4 regions of the Streptomyces sp. MGP-P1 genome follow, and region 2 is predicted to be linked to each of the others. Evidence: riboswitches for the same ligand, from Rfam matches in the RefSeq annotation. Region 2 holds a riboswitch; each other region holds the start of a gene.

Region 1 (3,449 bases), on a different contig from region 2:
GGCGATGTGCCGCACCTTGCCGTCCTTCACCAGTTGGTCGAGGGCGGTGATGATCTCCTCGACCGGGACGGTCTCGTCGTCGAAGTGCGTGTAGTAGAGGTCGATGTGGTCGGTGCCGAGGCGGCGCAGCGATGCCTCGGCCGCGCCCTTGACGGTGCCGGCGGAGAGGCCCCGGTGGTCGGGGTGGGCGCCGACCTTGGTGGCGACGACGATGTCGGACCGGTTGGAGCGGGAGGCGAGCCACTTGCCGATGACGGTCTCCGACTCACCGCCCTCGTTGCCCTCGACCCAGGCGGAGTACGCGTCGGCGGTGTCGATGAAGTTGCCGCCGGCCGCGACGTACGCGTCCAGGACGGCGAAGGACTGGTCCTCGTCCGCCGTCCAGCCGAAGACGTTGCCGCCGAGGGCGAGGGGGAAGACCTGGAGGTCGGAGGTGCCGAGAGTGCGCTGGGAAGTCATGTGGAGGTTCAACGGGCCGGGGCGGGGACGGTATTCCGTCGCCCGCCGGACCGTACCGTCCCCGGACAGACCGGCAGCCCTGACGTCGGGGGGTGTGCGTCAGGGCTGCCGGGGTTGGGGGGCGGCGACGAAGGGCGTCAGCCGCGGGGCCGGGTGGTCAGACGTTCAGGCCCTTGCTGCTGAGCCAGGCCATCGGGTCCATCGCGGAACCGCCTGCGGTGCGGACCTCCAGGTGGAGGTGGACGCCGGTGACGTTGCCGCTGTCGCCCATGCGGCCGATGGTCTGGCCGGTGGTGACCTTCTGGCCGACGGAGACCTCGATCGAGGACTGGTGGGCGTACCAGACCTCCGTGCCGTCCTCGAGTTCGAGGACCGTGCGGTAGCCGTACGAGCCGGAGTAGCCGGCCGAGGTGATCGTGCCGCTGTGCACGGCCTTGAGCGGTGCGCCGGCCGACCCGGCGAAGTCGAGACCGGTGTGCTGGCCCGAGGACCAGAGCGCGCCGGACTGACCGTAGGTCGAGGTGATCGTGTACGAGAAGGTGGGGAGGGAGAAGCTGGCGGCGAGCTTCGCGAGCCGCTCGGCCTCCTTCTTCTTCTCCGCCGCTTCCTTCGCCGCCTTCTTCTTCGCGGCGGCCTCGGCCTCGGCCTCGTCCTGCTGCTTCTTGGCCTCGGCGGCGGCGCTCTCGGCCGCTGCCTTCTCGGCGGCTGCCCTGGCCTCGGCGTCGGCGCTGGCCTGCTGCTGTTCGGCCTGCTGGAGGATCCGGGCGCGCAGCGCCTCGCCCGCGTCGGTGCCCTGCTCGGCCTCGGCGGTGGTGAGGCCGGCGGTGGTGAGCGGCGCGGAGGCGGCGACCGGGGCGGGCGCCGCCTCGTCGGACATCAAAGACCCGACGCCGGGAAGGGACTTGGCGTCGGGGAGGTTGTCCACGATGGAATCGGGAAGAGAGATGGAGACCGGCGCCTTGTCCTGCGCGGTGGCCATGCCGCCGGCACCGACAGCCGCTATGACGCCGACCCCGAGGACGGTGGAGCTACGGGCGAGACCACGCTGCTTGGCCACGCGGTGCTTGCCGCGCACGGGACGGATGGACTCCGCGGTGGGGTTCCATTCCTCCCAGGTGCGCTCCTCGCCACCGAAGGTGTCGGCACTGAAGGGTGACGGGGCCTCAGGGGCAGGCTTGTTGGACGCCACGTGGGCGCACTCCTTTCCTTCCTTCTCGCCTACCGGGTTAGCTGACGGGTTCGGAGCAGGAAGGTCTCCTACGGGCCCCTCCGTCTCTCACGAGACGCAGGCGTCCGATTCACCCCATGTAGGTGGTTCCCCGGTTCCCTTGCGGAATTCGGCGCTCGCGCGCGGCGCCGTCTCTGACGACGGCTGTGACGACCGCGCTGCGTTATCGAACGTTAATAGACGGACGGGCCCTATTCCAAGCTGTTCCTGTTGATCATTAACGAACAGGGCAGGGATGTACGGGTGGCAACCGGGCGCAATCGGGCGACTTGACCACCGCTCAGCCACATCACTTTTTCTGACGGTGTGTCAAATGTTATGCGGAGCGGTGTCTTTCGATTACGCACCGTGTCAACGCCCGGCGGCTTCGTCCAGCTTCATCGCCCAGCGTCATCGCCCGGCGTCATCGCCCCGGCCCACGATCTTCACCGTCGTCCGGCGCACGGGCTGCCCCTCCGCCGGCCGGCCGACCGCGATGAGCGCCATGTCGTCCGTGGTCCGCCCGCCGGTGTGCAGCCGTACGTCGTCCGTCAGCGCCGACAACAGCTCCTCCGGGCCGGGGAAGATCCGGCCGCGCAGCCGGGCCGCCGGATCGTAGAAGACCCCGTTCGGGTCCCGCGCCTCGGACAGGCCGTCCGTGAAGGCGAGGAGCGTCGCCCCGGCGGGCATCGCCCACTCGTCGGACCGGTCCGGCCACACCCCCAGGTCCATCCCCAGCGGCATGGCGGGCACCGAGGGCGCCAGCACCTCCAGGGCGCCGTCGGCGTGCAGCAGGATCGGCTCGGGGTGACCGCGGTTGACGATGCGCAACGAGGCCGCACCGGGCGGGATCTCGGCGAGCACGGCGGTGATGAACCCCTCCATCGCGTCCAGCCCGTACCGCCGGGTCCCCTCCCGGGCCAGCGCCCGCTCCAGCCGCTGCGCGACACCCTCCAGCGAACGCTCCTGCTCGGCCGCCTCGCGGAACGCCCCGATGATCACCGCCACCGCCTCGACGGCGTCCAGCCCCTTGCCGCGTACGTCGCCGACGACCACACGCACGCCGTACGGGGTGTCCGCGACGGCGAACAGGTCGCCGCCCACGAACTCGTCCGCCTGCGCCGCCTCGTACCGCGCGGCCACCTGGAGTCCGCCGATCCGCTCGGCCGGGGTCGGCAGCACGGCCCGCATGGCGGTCTCCGCGATGACCCGGGCCGACGCCAGCTGCTCGTTGCCGCGCCGCACGACGCCGTTGATGACCAGGGCCAGCACCGAGGCCGTGAGCACGGTGAGCATCTCGATGACCGGGACCACCTGGGTGGTCGTCCCGTCGGAGAGCCGCATCGCGATGACGGAGAGGACCGCGGCGATCCCCGTACGGACGGTCCGCGACTTCGAGAAGAACGGCGCGGCGACCAGCGGGGCCGCGACGAACAGGGGGACCGCCGTGAAGTTGGGCGGAGCCAGCGAGTCGAACACCAGCCCGCCGAGGATCAACAGAGCGGGCAGCAGCCGGACGACCCGCCCGGTGCGCCGCCCGTCGGACGTCAGCTGGCCCTCCCGGGACCCGAACACCACCCGGCCCACGGCGTCGAAACTCCCCGCCGTGGCACTACGCCGTTCGTCGGCCATCCCCACCTGTGCACTCCTGCCCGGTCCACCCACGGCTGCGGACGGTACCGCGCCCCGCCCAGGCTTCCCGGAGCCGCGCCGAGCGGCTACTGCGCATCGGCCGAATAGGGGGAAGGCGGGCGGAGGTCCGGCCTTCCGTGGTCAGTCGGAG
Region 2 (3,449 bases):
TGGGCGCGCAGGGCGGCGAGGAGATCGTGCTCGCGTCCGACGCGGACGACGCCGAGGCCGCTCTGGACCGGCTCGCGAAGCTGGTCGCCGAGGGCTTGGAAGAACTCCCCGAGACCGTCTGACCCACGCGACCCGGCCCGGCCGGATTCGCCAGGTGCGAGAGCCGTGACCCCGTTGAGGGATCACGGCTCTTTCGCTTTCGGGAAAGAGCTACGCATCAATTCCGGGCAGCACGAACAATGCCCCGCCATTACTTCTCTTTGTCTACGGCTCTTCTGTTAATTACGGACGCCCGCGATGTTTACGTCGTGTTGCGAAGTCCTCACGCGGGGAACGGGCGCGGCGCGCCGCCCCGGCGGGTGCGGGCGGCGCAGCCGGTGGGTCCCCGTGGCGCGTTCCGCGTACTGGGCGGTCAGCGCCCTCGCCCGCTCCGCGTCGCCGCGCGCCACGGCGTCCACGATCGCGCCGCGCTCGGCCCAGGAGTCGACCGGTCGGGCCGGCTGCTCGACCGCGTACATCCAGGCGATTTTGTGGCGGAGCTGGGTGAGCAGGGCGATGAGTCCGGGGCTGCCGGAGGCCTGGGCGAGGGTCTCGTGGAACCAGCCGGCCAGCGAGCGCAGGTCCTCGCCCTCACCCCGGCGGGCCCGCTCCTGGCCCAGTCTGACCAGGCCCCGGAGCACCTTCAGGTGGGCTTCCGTGCGGCGCTGCGCGGCGCGGGCCGCACCCAGGGGCTCCAGAAGCATCCGCATCTCCAGGAGGTCCGCCGCCTCCTGCACCGTGGGCTCGGCGACACAGGCGCCCGCATGTCTGCGGGTGACGACGAAGCCCTCGGACTCCAGGGTGCGCAGGGCCTCGCGGACCGGGACGCGGGAGACCCCGTAGCGGCGGGCCAGCAGCTCCTCGGTGAGGCGGCTGCCCCGCTCGTAGACACCGGAGACGATGTCGTCACGGATTGCCGTGCATACCGAATGCGCGGGAATGCGCATGTCCGAACCTCCGCCTTGATCCCCGCGAAACGCGGCCGCCCGACGTCTGTTCCGTGACTCTATTGCAATCTGCCTGAATTTCCGATGGCAGGCCGGAATCCAAGGATATCCACGGGCTGGAATCGCCGAAGGCCCCGGCGGGCGCCGGGGCCTTCGGACGGGGTCGCGCGGGGCGGGTCAGACGTTCAGTCCGTGGGAGCGCAGGTAGCCGACGGGGTCCATGTCGGAGCCGTAGTCGGGGCTGGTCCGGGCCTCGAAGTGCAGGTGCGGGCCGGTGGAGTTGCCGGTGGAGCCGGAGAGGCCGATCTGCTGGCCGGAGGAGACGCTCTGGCCGACGGAGACGCCGATCGAGGAGAGGTGGCCGTACTGGGTGTACGTGCCGTCCGTCATCCGGAGCACGATGTTGTTGCCGTACGCGCCGCCCCAGCCGGCCTCGACGACCGTGCCGGCGCCGACGGCCACGACGGAGCTGCCGGAGGCGGCCTGGAAGTCCACGCCGGAGTGGCTGCCGGAGGACCAGAGCGCACCGCCGGTGTTGTAGCCGGTGGTGACGTGGGAGCCGGCCACCGGGAGGTGGAAGGCGTTCAGACGGGCGCGCTCGGCGGCGCGGGCGGCACGGGCCTTCTCCTCGCGGACCTCCTGGGCGCGGGCCTCGGCCTTGCGCTCGGCCTCCGCCTTCGCCTTGGCCTTGGCTGCCTTCTCGCGGGCCTCCGCGGCGGCCTCGGCCTTCGCCTTCGCGATGGCGTCGGCCTGCAGCTTCTGGGCGTGGGCCTGGGCGTCTATCTGCTCGGCGAGAGTGGCGTCGAGGGCGACGGCCTGGATGAGGCCGGTGTCGGCGACCTGGGCGGCCTCGGTGTCCGCGGCGAGGGCCGGGGAGGCCAGCGAGCCGAGGACCCCGGTGGCCAGAGCCGCGATGCCGGCGGCCTGGGCGCTCCGGCGCGTGAGGCGCCTCGGGGCACGGTGCTTCCCGGTGGCACGGGTGAACGCCATGGAGGGGCTGATCCTTTCCTTCCTTCTCGCCTACCGGGTTAGCTGACGGGTTCGGAGCAGGAAGGTCTCCTACGGATCCCCACGCCGGTTTCGCGGCACGGGCCTCCGATTCACCCCAGGGACTGCGTGGGTCCCCGGCTCCCCAGGCTCGCGCCTGACGGGGACTCGGCGATGACTGCCCGGCGCCGCGGTTGCGGCATACGGGTGGCGGACAGCCGAGCCGACGCTAGGCGGGGCGACTTCCCATCGCCAAACGGACCGGGGGATTTGTCGCACATCCCACAGGGCAGACAGGCAGCCTCTCCCCCAAAGGTGACGAGTTGGGCTAATCGGACAGAAAGGAAGAACCCCGACGAACATGCGTCCGTCGGGGTCCTGTTCGCGGCGGTGTGCCACGGGTGCGTCAGCCGGTGACGACGGACACCTCTCCGATGCCGAGGGCCCTCACGGGCTCCTCGATCCGGGCGGCGTCCCCCACGAGGACCGTGACCAGCCGGTCGACCGGGAAGGCGCTGACCACGGCGGCGGTCGCCTCCACGGTGCCCGTCTCGGCGAGCCGGGCGTAGAGGTGTGCCTGGTAGTCGTCGGGGAGGTGCTGCTCGACCTGGTCGGCCAGCGTGCTCGCGACGGAGGCGGCGGTCTCGAACTTCAGCGGGGCGACGCCCACCAGGTTCTGCACGGCCGTCTCGCGCTCGGCGTCGGTCAGTCCCTCGGCGGCCAGCGTCCGCAGGACCTTCCAGAGGTCGTCCAGTGCCGGTCCGGTGGACTCCGTGTCCACCGAGCCGCTGATCGCGAGCATGGCCGCGCCGCCGGAGTCCGGGCCGCTGGAGCGCAGCACCTGGGCGAAGGCCCGCACCCCGTAGGTGTAGCCCTTCTCCTCGCGCAGCACCCGGTCCAGCCGGGAGGTGAGGGTGCCGCCCAGGCAGTACGTGCCGAGCACCTGGGCGGGCCACACGCGCTCGTGCCGGTCGGCGCCGATGCGGCCGATCAGCAGCTGGGTCTGGACCGCGCCGGGCCGGTCCACGATCACGACGCGGCCGGTGTCGTCCGCGGTGATGGGCGGCACCGGGCGGGCCTGGCCGGCGTTGCCCGACCAGTCGCCGAGGGTCTCCGCCAGCAGCGCGTCCAGGTCGATGCCGGTCAGGTCGCCGACGATAACGGCCGTCGCGGTGGACGGCCGGACGTGGGCGTCGAAGAAGGCGCGCACGGCCCTCTCGTCGATCCGCCGGACCGTCTCCTCGGTGCCCAGGCGCGGGCGGGACATCCGGGCGGTGGCCGGGAACAGCTCCTTGGAGAGCTGCTTGGCGGCGCGCCGGGACGGGTTGGCGTGCTCGTGCGGGATCTCGTCGAGACGGTTGCCGACGAGGCGCTCGATCTCGCTCTGGTCGAAGGCCGGGGCCCGCAGCGCCTCGGCGACCAGCCCGAGGGCCTTGGTCAGCCGGGAGGCCGGGACCTCCAGGGAGACCCGGATGC
Region 3 (3,449 bases), on a different contig from region 2:
GATTGGCGTAGCGGAAGTAGTCCAGGGGGCCGGTCGCCCCCTCGGGGGCCGGGAGCCGGTCGGCGAGGAGCACCGCGAAGCGGTCCGCCCAGCCGAGATACGTCCCGTCGGGGCCGGGGTCGCCGACGCCCTCGGTGAAACTGTCGCCAATCGCCGCGTACGACCCGATGGTGTGCTGCCGGTTGTTTCTCGAATCGTCTGCCACAAGCACTTATCCTGCATCGTGCGATGTGACCTACGCGACCGTAATACGGGGTTGACGGGTGGTGAGATAGACCACCCGGTCAGTTTTTGGTAAAGCCGGAATAAGTGGAGGGGCGGTGCGCCGCCGCGCACCGCCCCTCGATCACTTCTCGCCGCGTCCGGTCGGAAACGGCGACCCTGGACGGAGACGTCAGACGGAGACGCCGTGCTGACGCAGGTACGCGATCGGGTCGATGTCCGAGCCGTAGCTCGGGCCGGTGCGGACCTCGAAGTGCAGGTGCGGTCCGGTGGAGTTGCCGGTGGAGCCGGAGAGGCCGATCTGCTGGCCCCCGGTGACGGTCTGGCCGACGGAGACGTTGAGCGAGGACTGGTGGGCGTACTGGGAGTACATGCCGTCCTCGTGCTGGATGACGACCTCGTTGCCGTAGGAGCCGCTGTTGCCGGCCGAGACGACGGTGCCCGGACCGATGGCGAGTACGGGGGTGCCGGAGGCGGCCTGGAAGTCCGAGCCGGTGTGGTAGCCGCTGGACCAGCTGGCGCCGGAAGCCCGGTACTGGGTGGTGACGTTGGCGCTGGCCAGCGGGGCGGACCAGCCGGAGCCGGTGGCCTCGGAGGAGCCGGTCCCCGACGTGCTGCCGGAGCCCTCGGAGTCGTCGGCGGAGACGGTGTCGGCCTTCGGGGCCTCCTTAGGCGCGGCCTTCGGCGCCGGTGCGGCCTTCTTCGGGGCGGCCTCGGGGGCCGCGGACTTCTCGGCCGGCTCGGAGCCCTTGGCGCCGAGGGTCAGCTTCATGCCCGGGTGGATCAGGCCGGGGTTCTCGCCGACGGTGGAGCGGTTGTCCTGGTAGAGCTTCTCCCACCCGCCCTTGAGCTGGTGCTCGGCCGCGATCTTCGCCAGGTAGTCGCCGGAGACGACGGCGTACGTCTTCGGGGCGGTCTTCGACGCGGCGGGGGCGGTGGCCGGGACGGTGTGCGCGGCGGCGACCGAGGCGGCGGCGGGCTTCACGGCCGGAGCGGCCTGGTCCGCCGCGTTCGCGACGGTGGCCCCGATGAGCGGGAGGGCGAGTGCGGCGCCGCCGGTCCCTGCGACGAGGACGCCGCGGGAGATCGGGCCGGACTTCGGACGACGGTGCTTACCCTTTGCGGGCATGGGAAGTTCCTCTCCGGCGCCTGCGAGGTGAGCTGTCGGGTTCGGGCTGGAGATGCCCGGTCGCGTTGCGGCGACTTCACCCCGAGCCGGTCCGGATCGCTCCGGATCGGCGGCTTACCTGGTTCCCCCGCTCCTGCCACGCGTGAGTGGGTGGGTGCGAATTCCGGGCGGCGGCAGGATTAGGCGGTCCGTCCGGATTGCGGCGACCGTAAACGAGTCAGGACGAGCTGAACAAGCCATCGGTTGCTCGCCGGAATCATCGGTTCACTATCGACCCGGAATTCCCGTCACACTCCGTGGATTACGGATCTTGGATTTCCGTGCGGGCAACGGGAATGCCTCGGGGCGCACTCACCACGGACCGTCACGGATATGATCCCGCTCACCTCCGAAATCCCATCTCCCCCATTAGCGGGGCATGTTCTGCGAAATGCACCAATACGGACATTGGGCCGACCCCCCTCCTGACACTGGGTCAGCCCGGACGTCTCGGCACCCCGCACCGGAGCTCTCGACCGTGATGATTTTCCGTCGAATCGATGTCGTATCGTCACGGGAGCGCCCTCGCCGGCGAGCCGCGCCGACGCCAGAGATCCCAGGAGCCACCGTGACGCAACAGGTGCCGCAGGTCCCGCCGACAGAGACCGTGCTGACCGGAGTCCGCAACTTCCGCGATGTGGGCGGGCTCCCCACCGCGGACGGACGGCGCACCGCCTTCGGGCGGCTCTACCGGAGCGGTCACCTGGCGCACGCCACGGCCGAGGACGCGGCTTTCCTCGGCGGGCTCGGGCTGCACACGATCTTCGACTTCCGCCACTCCGCCGACCACCGGCTCGACGGGTACGACATCGAGCTGGCCGGTGTCCGCAATGTCAGCATTCCGCTCTCGGACCCGGCGGACGGCGCCGAGTTCTGGCGGCTGGTGAGCGACGGAAACATCGAGCAGCTGCGCTCGGTCCTCGCGAACGGCAAGGGCGTCGACCGCATGATCCGTATGTACCGCGCGACGATCCTGGACCGCACCGCCGAGCACAGCCGGGTGCTGCACTCCCTGGCCGAGGACAGCGTCCCCGCCCTGATGCACTGCGCGGCGGGCAAGGACCGGGCCGGTCTCTCGATCGCGGTCGCCCTGCTGGCGGTCGGCGTCGAGCCGGAAGCGATCGAGGAGGACTACCTCAAGTCCGACGACCTCCGCCGCCGCTACGCCCTGAAGCGCTCCGACGCGTCCGGCACCGACATGTCGCCCGAGGTGCTGGAGCTGCTGGACCCGCTCTTCGGGGCGCGGCCCGCCTACCTCGCGGCGGCCTTCACGGCCATCGAGGAGAGCTGGGGAACGACGGACCGCTACCTGTCGGAGGGGCTGAAGGTCTCCCCCGAGACCCGGGAGCGGCTGCGCGAGCGCCTGCTCGACCAGGCCTGACCCGGACGGGAGGCGGCCGCCCGGGGCGGCCGGTCGTCCGCCCGCCGTCACTTGCTCCCGGCCACCACGAAGAGCAGGTAGAGGAAGCCCGCGATGACGTGGCCCGCCACCAGGTAGGCGAAGAGGCGGATGATGACGCCGCGCGGCATCCGCTTCTCCTGCGGGTCCTCGTTCGGGCGGCGGCCGGGGCCCAGCGGGTCGTAGTGCTCGGAATCGGACATGACGGTCCTCTCTGTCGGCCTCGCGGCCGGTGGAGCGAAGGATGGAGCCGGCGGGGACGGCCGGTTCAGCGCGCGTGGAGGGCGTTGCCGAGGCACAGCTCGGCGGCGGGGCTCTGCAGCAGGGAGTGGACGAAGAGCAGCTCCGCGCCGCAGCGGTCGATGGCCGCGATCCGGTGCGGGGTGAGCGAGTCGAAGTGGGCGCTGTCGCCGGGTTCGAGGTCATGGACGGTGTCGCCGAGCCCGATCCGCAGCCGCCCCTCCAGGACGTACAGCCACTCCTCGCCGGGATGGACCCGGACCAGGTCGCCCTGGGCCCCGTACGGAACGCGCACCCGCAGCGCCTGCATGGCGCGACCGGATCCGCCTGCCTGCCGGTACATCCAGCCGTCGGCCTCCGCCCCCTCGAAGCCGCCGCCGCGGACGATCGCGTCCCGTTCGGGCGGCTGCTCGCCGAGCA
Region 4 (3,449 bases), on a different contig from region 2:
GTGCGCGTTCGGGCCGCCGAGGTAGCGGAAGAGCGGCAGGTCGGACGCCTCGGAGGCGGCGTGCGCGACGGCCAGCGAGACGCCGAGGATGGCGTTCGCACCGAGCGACGCCTTGTTCTCGGTGGCGTCGAGGTCGAACATCGCCTGGTCGATGAGGCGCTGCTCGGTGGCGTCGTACCCGACGAGCTCCGGGCCGATCTGCTCGATGACGGCGAGGACGGCCTTCTCGACGCCCTTGCCCATGTAGCGGTTGGGGTCACCGTCGCGAAGCTCGATGGCCTCGAACGCACCGGTGGAGGCACCGGACGGAACAGCAGCACGGCCCGTGCTGCCGTCGTCGAGGCCAACCTCGACCTCGACCGTGGGGTTGCCCCGGGAGTCGAGGATTTCCCTGGCTACGACGACGTCGATGGACGGCACGAGGCATCTCCTTCTGGGATCTGACACTGGTTGTGCGGGGTCACTGTGGCCCTGCGGCACGAGCCTATCGGGCCCGGCCGCGTCGGTCGGCCGACCGCCCGCGTCCTGGGACGAAAAAGGTCCCAAGGGCCTGCATCATGGGACAAAACTCTAGAAATCTACTGAGTGGTAACGACAAGAGGTGAACGCATGCGGGCCTTCGGCGCCCGCCGCCCAAGAAGAACCCGGCCCGGCGCGCTGGGGGGACGAGCGCGCCGGGCCGGGGAGCCGTGCGAGGAGAAGTGCCGCCGGACGCTTCTCCTCCGGGGAGGAGAGACGGCGATTACTTCAGGTGGAGCTGCTGACCCGGGAAGATCAGGTCGGCGTCCTTGACGATGTCGTCGTTGAGCTTGAAGATCTTGCTCCAGCCGCCCTTGACGTCCTCCGCGTCGGCGATGGTGCTCAGGGTGTCGCCGGTCTTGACCTTGTACTCGCCGTCGCCCTTCTGGACCTTCTCGCCGGTCGGGGTGGTGACGGTCTTCTTGCTCTCGGCCTTCTCGCTCTCGGCCTTGGGGGCCTCGCGCTGCTCGGAGCGCGTGGTGGGCTGCTCGGCCTGACGCTCGGGCTGCGCCTGCTCGGGCTTGCTCTCGCCGGAGCCGGAGCCGGTGTTCACGCCCGGGTCCACACCGTCGTTGGTGAGGCCGCCGGCGCCGGCGCAGGCCCAGGCACCCGGGCCCTGGAGGTCGAGGAGCTTCTCGGCGGTGGCGATCTGCTGGTCCTTGGAGGCCAGGTCTGCACGGGAGGCGTACTGCGTACCGCCGGCGGCGGCCCAGCTGGACTGCGAGAACTGCAGTCCGCCGTAGTAGCCGTTGCCGGTGTTGATGGACCAGTTGCCGCCGGACTCGCACTGGGCGACGGCGTCCCAGGTCTCGACGGAGGCGGCGGAAGCGTTGGTCGCGCCCATCAGCGGGATGGCGACGGCGGCACCGGTGACACCCGCGAGGGTGGCGATACGGGTGGCCTTGGACGGGCGGCGGTGCTTGCCCTTGCTGTTCAGCAGCATGGAACGAATCTCCTCACCGACGCCTACGAGGTGAGCTGTCGGGTTCGGGCTGATGAGTTGCCCGGTCGCGCGGTGCTGCTCGCGACTTCACCCCTAGCCGGTCCCGTACGTCCCCGTCGGTTCGACGAGGCGTCCGGACCCGGCGGCTTACCTGGGTCCCCCGCTCCTGCCTACGGCGCTTACGCGTCTGTTCCCTTCGACCGACGGCAGGATTCGGCGTGACGGTCGACGGGGCCCGCGGTGCGAGCGGTTCCGACCGTAAACACAGGCAACCCCGACATTCAAAGACGGACATAGGGGGCATTCGGCCCGAACTCGCCGTAGCCGGTGGGCCGTTTCCGCAGGTGGGAGGCGATACGCCCGGACCGGCCGGTCGAAAAGCACCAGTTGAAGCAAAGAGACCCATGTCTCACTTACACAAAAGTGGACATAGGTCTCTTAACTGCCCCGATTTTCGGGGTGTTTCGCCGGGTTCGATCAGTTGGCGGCGGGAGCCTCGGCGGCCGTCTCGGCACCCTCCGGGGCGGCCCGGTCCACACCCTTGCCCGCATCCTGATCCAGGCCCAGATCCAGGTTCTGGCCGGGCAGGATCAGGTCCGGGTCGGCACCCAGGAGGCCCTTGTTCGTCTCGTACAGGCCGGTCCAGCCGCCGGGGATCTCCTGGGCGTCGGCGATCGCCCAGAGGTTGTCCCCGGGCCGCACGGTGTACCCGTCGGCGGCCGCCGCGCCACCGTCCCGCGCGCCGCCTTCGCCGCGCGAGGCGTGCCGGCCGGACTCACGGGGGTCGTCCTTCCGGTCCGCGTCGACCTCCTCGGGCGCGGGGCGCCCCGGTGCTTGCCCCCCTGGCCGTCCTCGTCCGCCGAGGCGTCGGGGGCGGTGGAGGGGTCCGAGGCGTCGGGGGCGTCGGAGGCGGGCGGGGCGGAGGGCGTCACCGAGGAGTCGGGAGTCCCGCTCCCCTTCTCCGCGCCACCTCTACCGCCCTTGTCCGCCTCATCACCCTTCTCCCTCTTGCCCGCTTCGCGCGATTCACCGGTTGCGTCCGCTTCGTCGGCCGGGGTGGAGGTCGGGTCGGCCGAGGGGTCCGCCGACGGATCGGCGGACGGATCCGCGGACGGCGAGGCGCCCGGGTCGACGCCGGGCAGACCGCCGCCCACCGCGAGGCCGGAGATCACCGCACAGCTGGGCCAAGCCTTCGGGCCCTGGTCGTCCAGGACCTTCTCGGCGACGGAGATCTGCTGCGAGCGGCTGGCGAGGTCGGCGCGGGGCGCGAACGCCGTGCCGCCGTACGCCGACCAGGTCTCCTGCGAGAACTGGAGCCCGCCGTAGTAGCCGTTGCCGAGATCGGCGCTCCACATGCCGCCGCTCTCGCACTCGGCGACCCGGTCCCAGGTGGTGGCCTCGGCCGCGTGCGCGCCTCCGGCGCCGAGCAGCGGGATGGCGATGGCCGATCCCGTCACGCCCGCGGCGACGATGATGGCGGGTGCCTGACGAGGGCGGCGGTGTCTGCCGTTCGCGGAGCCCATGGGTATGCCTTCCGTGCGACTGACAAGCGAGTGGCCTGAGCGCCGCACAGCGGATTCCGTGCCTGCTTCGGCGCCCAAGTGACGCGTGAGCAAGGTGCGACCGACGCGTCGAACCGTGAACCTAGCGGGACTCGAACGTGTGTCACAAGTCGATGCAGCGCAGATCACGTGCAAGTCACGGAGTTGACGCTGTGTCACTTTTTCCGGATCGACTATCCGGTTCGAACTCGACCGGAAGGGTGCGCAGTCCACGCATGATGAGTCCGCCGCGCCAGCGCAAATCGCCAGGTTCTCCCGCAAGTCGCAGGTCAGGAAGGCGCCTCAACAGGGTGGTCAGTGCGGTCTGCCCCTCCAGCCGGGCCAGCGGCGCCCCCAGGCAGTAGTGGATGCCGTGCCCGTAGCCGAGGTGCTGATTGTCACGCCGTGCAAGGTCCAGGGTGTCCGGATCCGTGAACCGCTCCGGG

Evidence for each region. Region 2 has a riboswitch for cyclic di-AMP ahead of AC3CH1_RS21645 (M23 family metallopeptidase). Riboswitches for the same ligand answer to the same signal wherever they lie in the genome.
Region 1: another riboswitch for cyclic di-AMP. It lies ahead of AC3CH1_RS15355 (M23 family metallopeptidase); the one in region 2 lies ahead of AC3CH1_RS21645 (M23 family metallopeptidase).
Region 3: another riboswitch for cyclic di-AMP. It lies ahead of AC3CH1_RS03765 (M23 family metallopeptidase); the one in region 2 lies ahead of AC3CH1_RS21645 (M23 family metallopeptidase).
Region 4: another riboswitch for cyclic di-AMP. It lies ahead of AC3CH1_RS22300 (transglycosylase family protein); the one in region 2 lies ahead of AC3CH1_RS21645 (M23 family metallopeptidase).

The regions. Positions count from the first base shown of each region.
Region 1 covers NZ_JBYMEM010000005.1:1,296,539-1,299,987, reverse strand. Annotated here, with positions in the region: gene AC3CH1_RS15360 (aldo/keto reductase) at 1-459, opposite strand, end outside; gene AC3CH1_RS15355 (M23 family metallopeptidase) at 617-1,648, opposite strand; cyclic di-AMP (ydaO/yuaA leader) riboswitch at 1,660-1,812, opposite strand; gene AC3CH1_RS15350 (PP2C family protein-serine/threonine phosphatase) at 2,078-3,298, opposite strand; gene AC3CH1_RS15345 (MerR family transcriptional regulator) at 3,440-3,449, opposite strand, start outside.
Region 2 covers NZ_JBYMEM010000006.1:1,334,779-1,338,227, reverse strand. Annotated here, with positions in the region: gene AC3CH1_RS21655 (HPr family phosphocarrier protein) at 1-122, shown strand, start outside; gene AC3CH1_RS21650 (GntR family transcriptional regulator) at 279-986, opposite strand; gene AC3CH1_RS21645 (M23 family metallopeptidase) at 1,164-1,976, opposite strand; cyclic di-AMP (ydaO/yuaA leader) riboswitch at 1,990-2,157, opposite strand; gene AC3CH1_RS21640 (M16 family metallopeptidase) at 2,380-3,449, opposite strand, start outside.
Region 3 covers NZ_JBYMEM010000001.1:820,742-824,190, forward strand. Annotated here, with positions in the region: gene AC3CH1_RS03760 (SGNH/GDSL hydrolase family protein) at 1-205, opposite strand, end outside; gene AC3CH1_RS03765 (M23 family metallopeptidase) at 395-1,351, opposite strand; cyclic di-AMP (ydaO/yuaA leader) riboswitch at 1,354-1,514, opposite strand; gene AC3CH1_RS03770 (tyrosine-protein phosphatase) at 1,959-2,771, shown strand; gene AC3CH1_RS03775 (DUF6126 family protein) at 2,819-2,992, opposite strand; gene AC3CH1_RS03780 (helix-turn-helix domain-containing protein) at 3,058-3,449, opposite strand, start outside.
Region 4 covers NZ_JBYMEM010000007.1:119,083-122,531, reverse strand. Annotated here, with positions in the region: gene eno (phosphopyruvate hydratase) at 1-420, opposite strand, end outside; gene AC3CH1_RS22300 (transglycosylase family protein) at 743-1,462, opposite strand; cyclic di-AMP (ydaO/yuaA leader) riboswitch at 1,468-1,650, opposite strand; partial or broken gene AC3CH1_RS22295 (transglycosylase family protein) at 1,940-2,985, opposite strand; gene AC3CH1_RS22290 (cytochrome P450 family protein) at 3,161-3,449, opposite strand, start outside.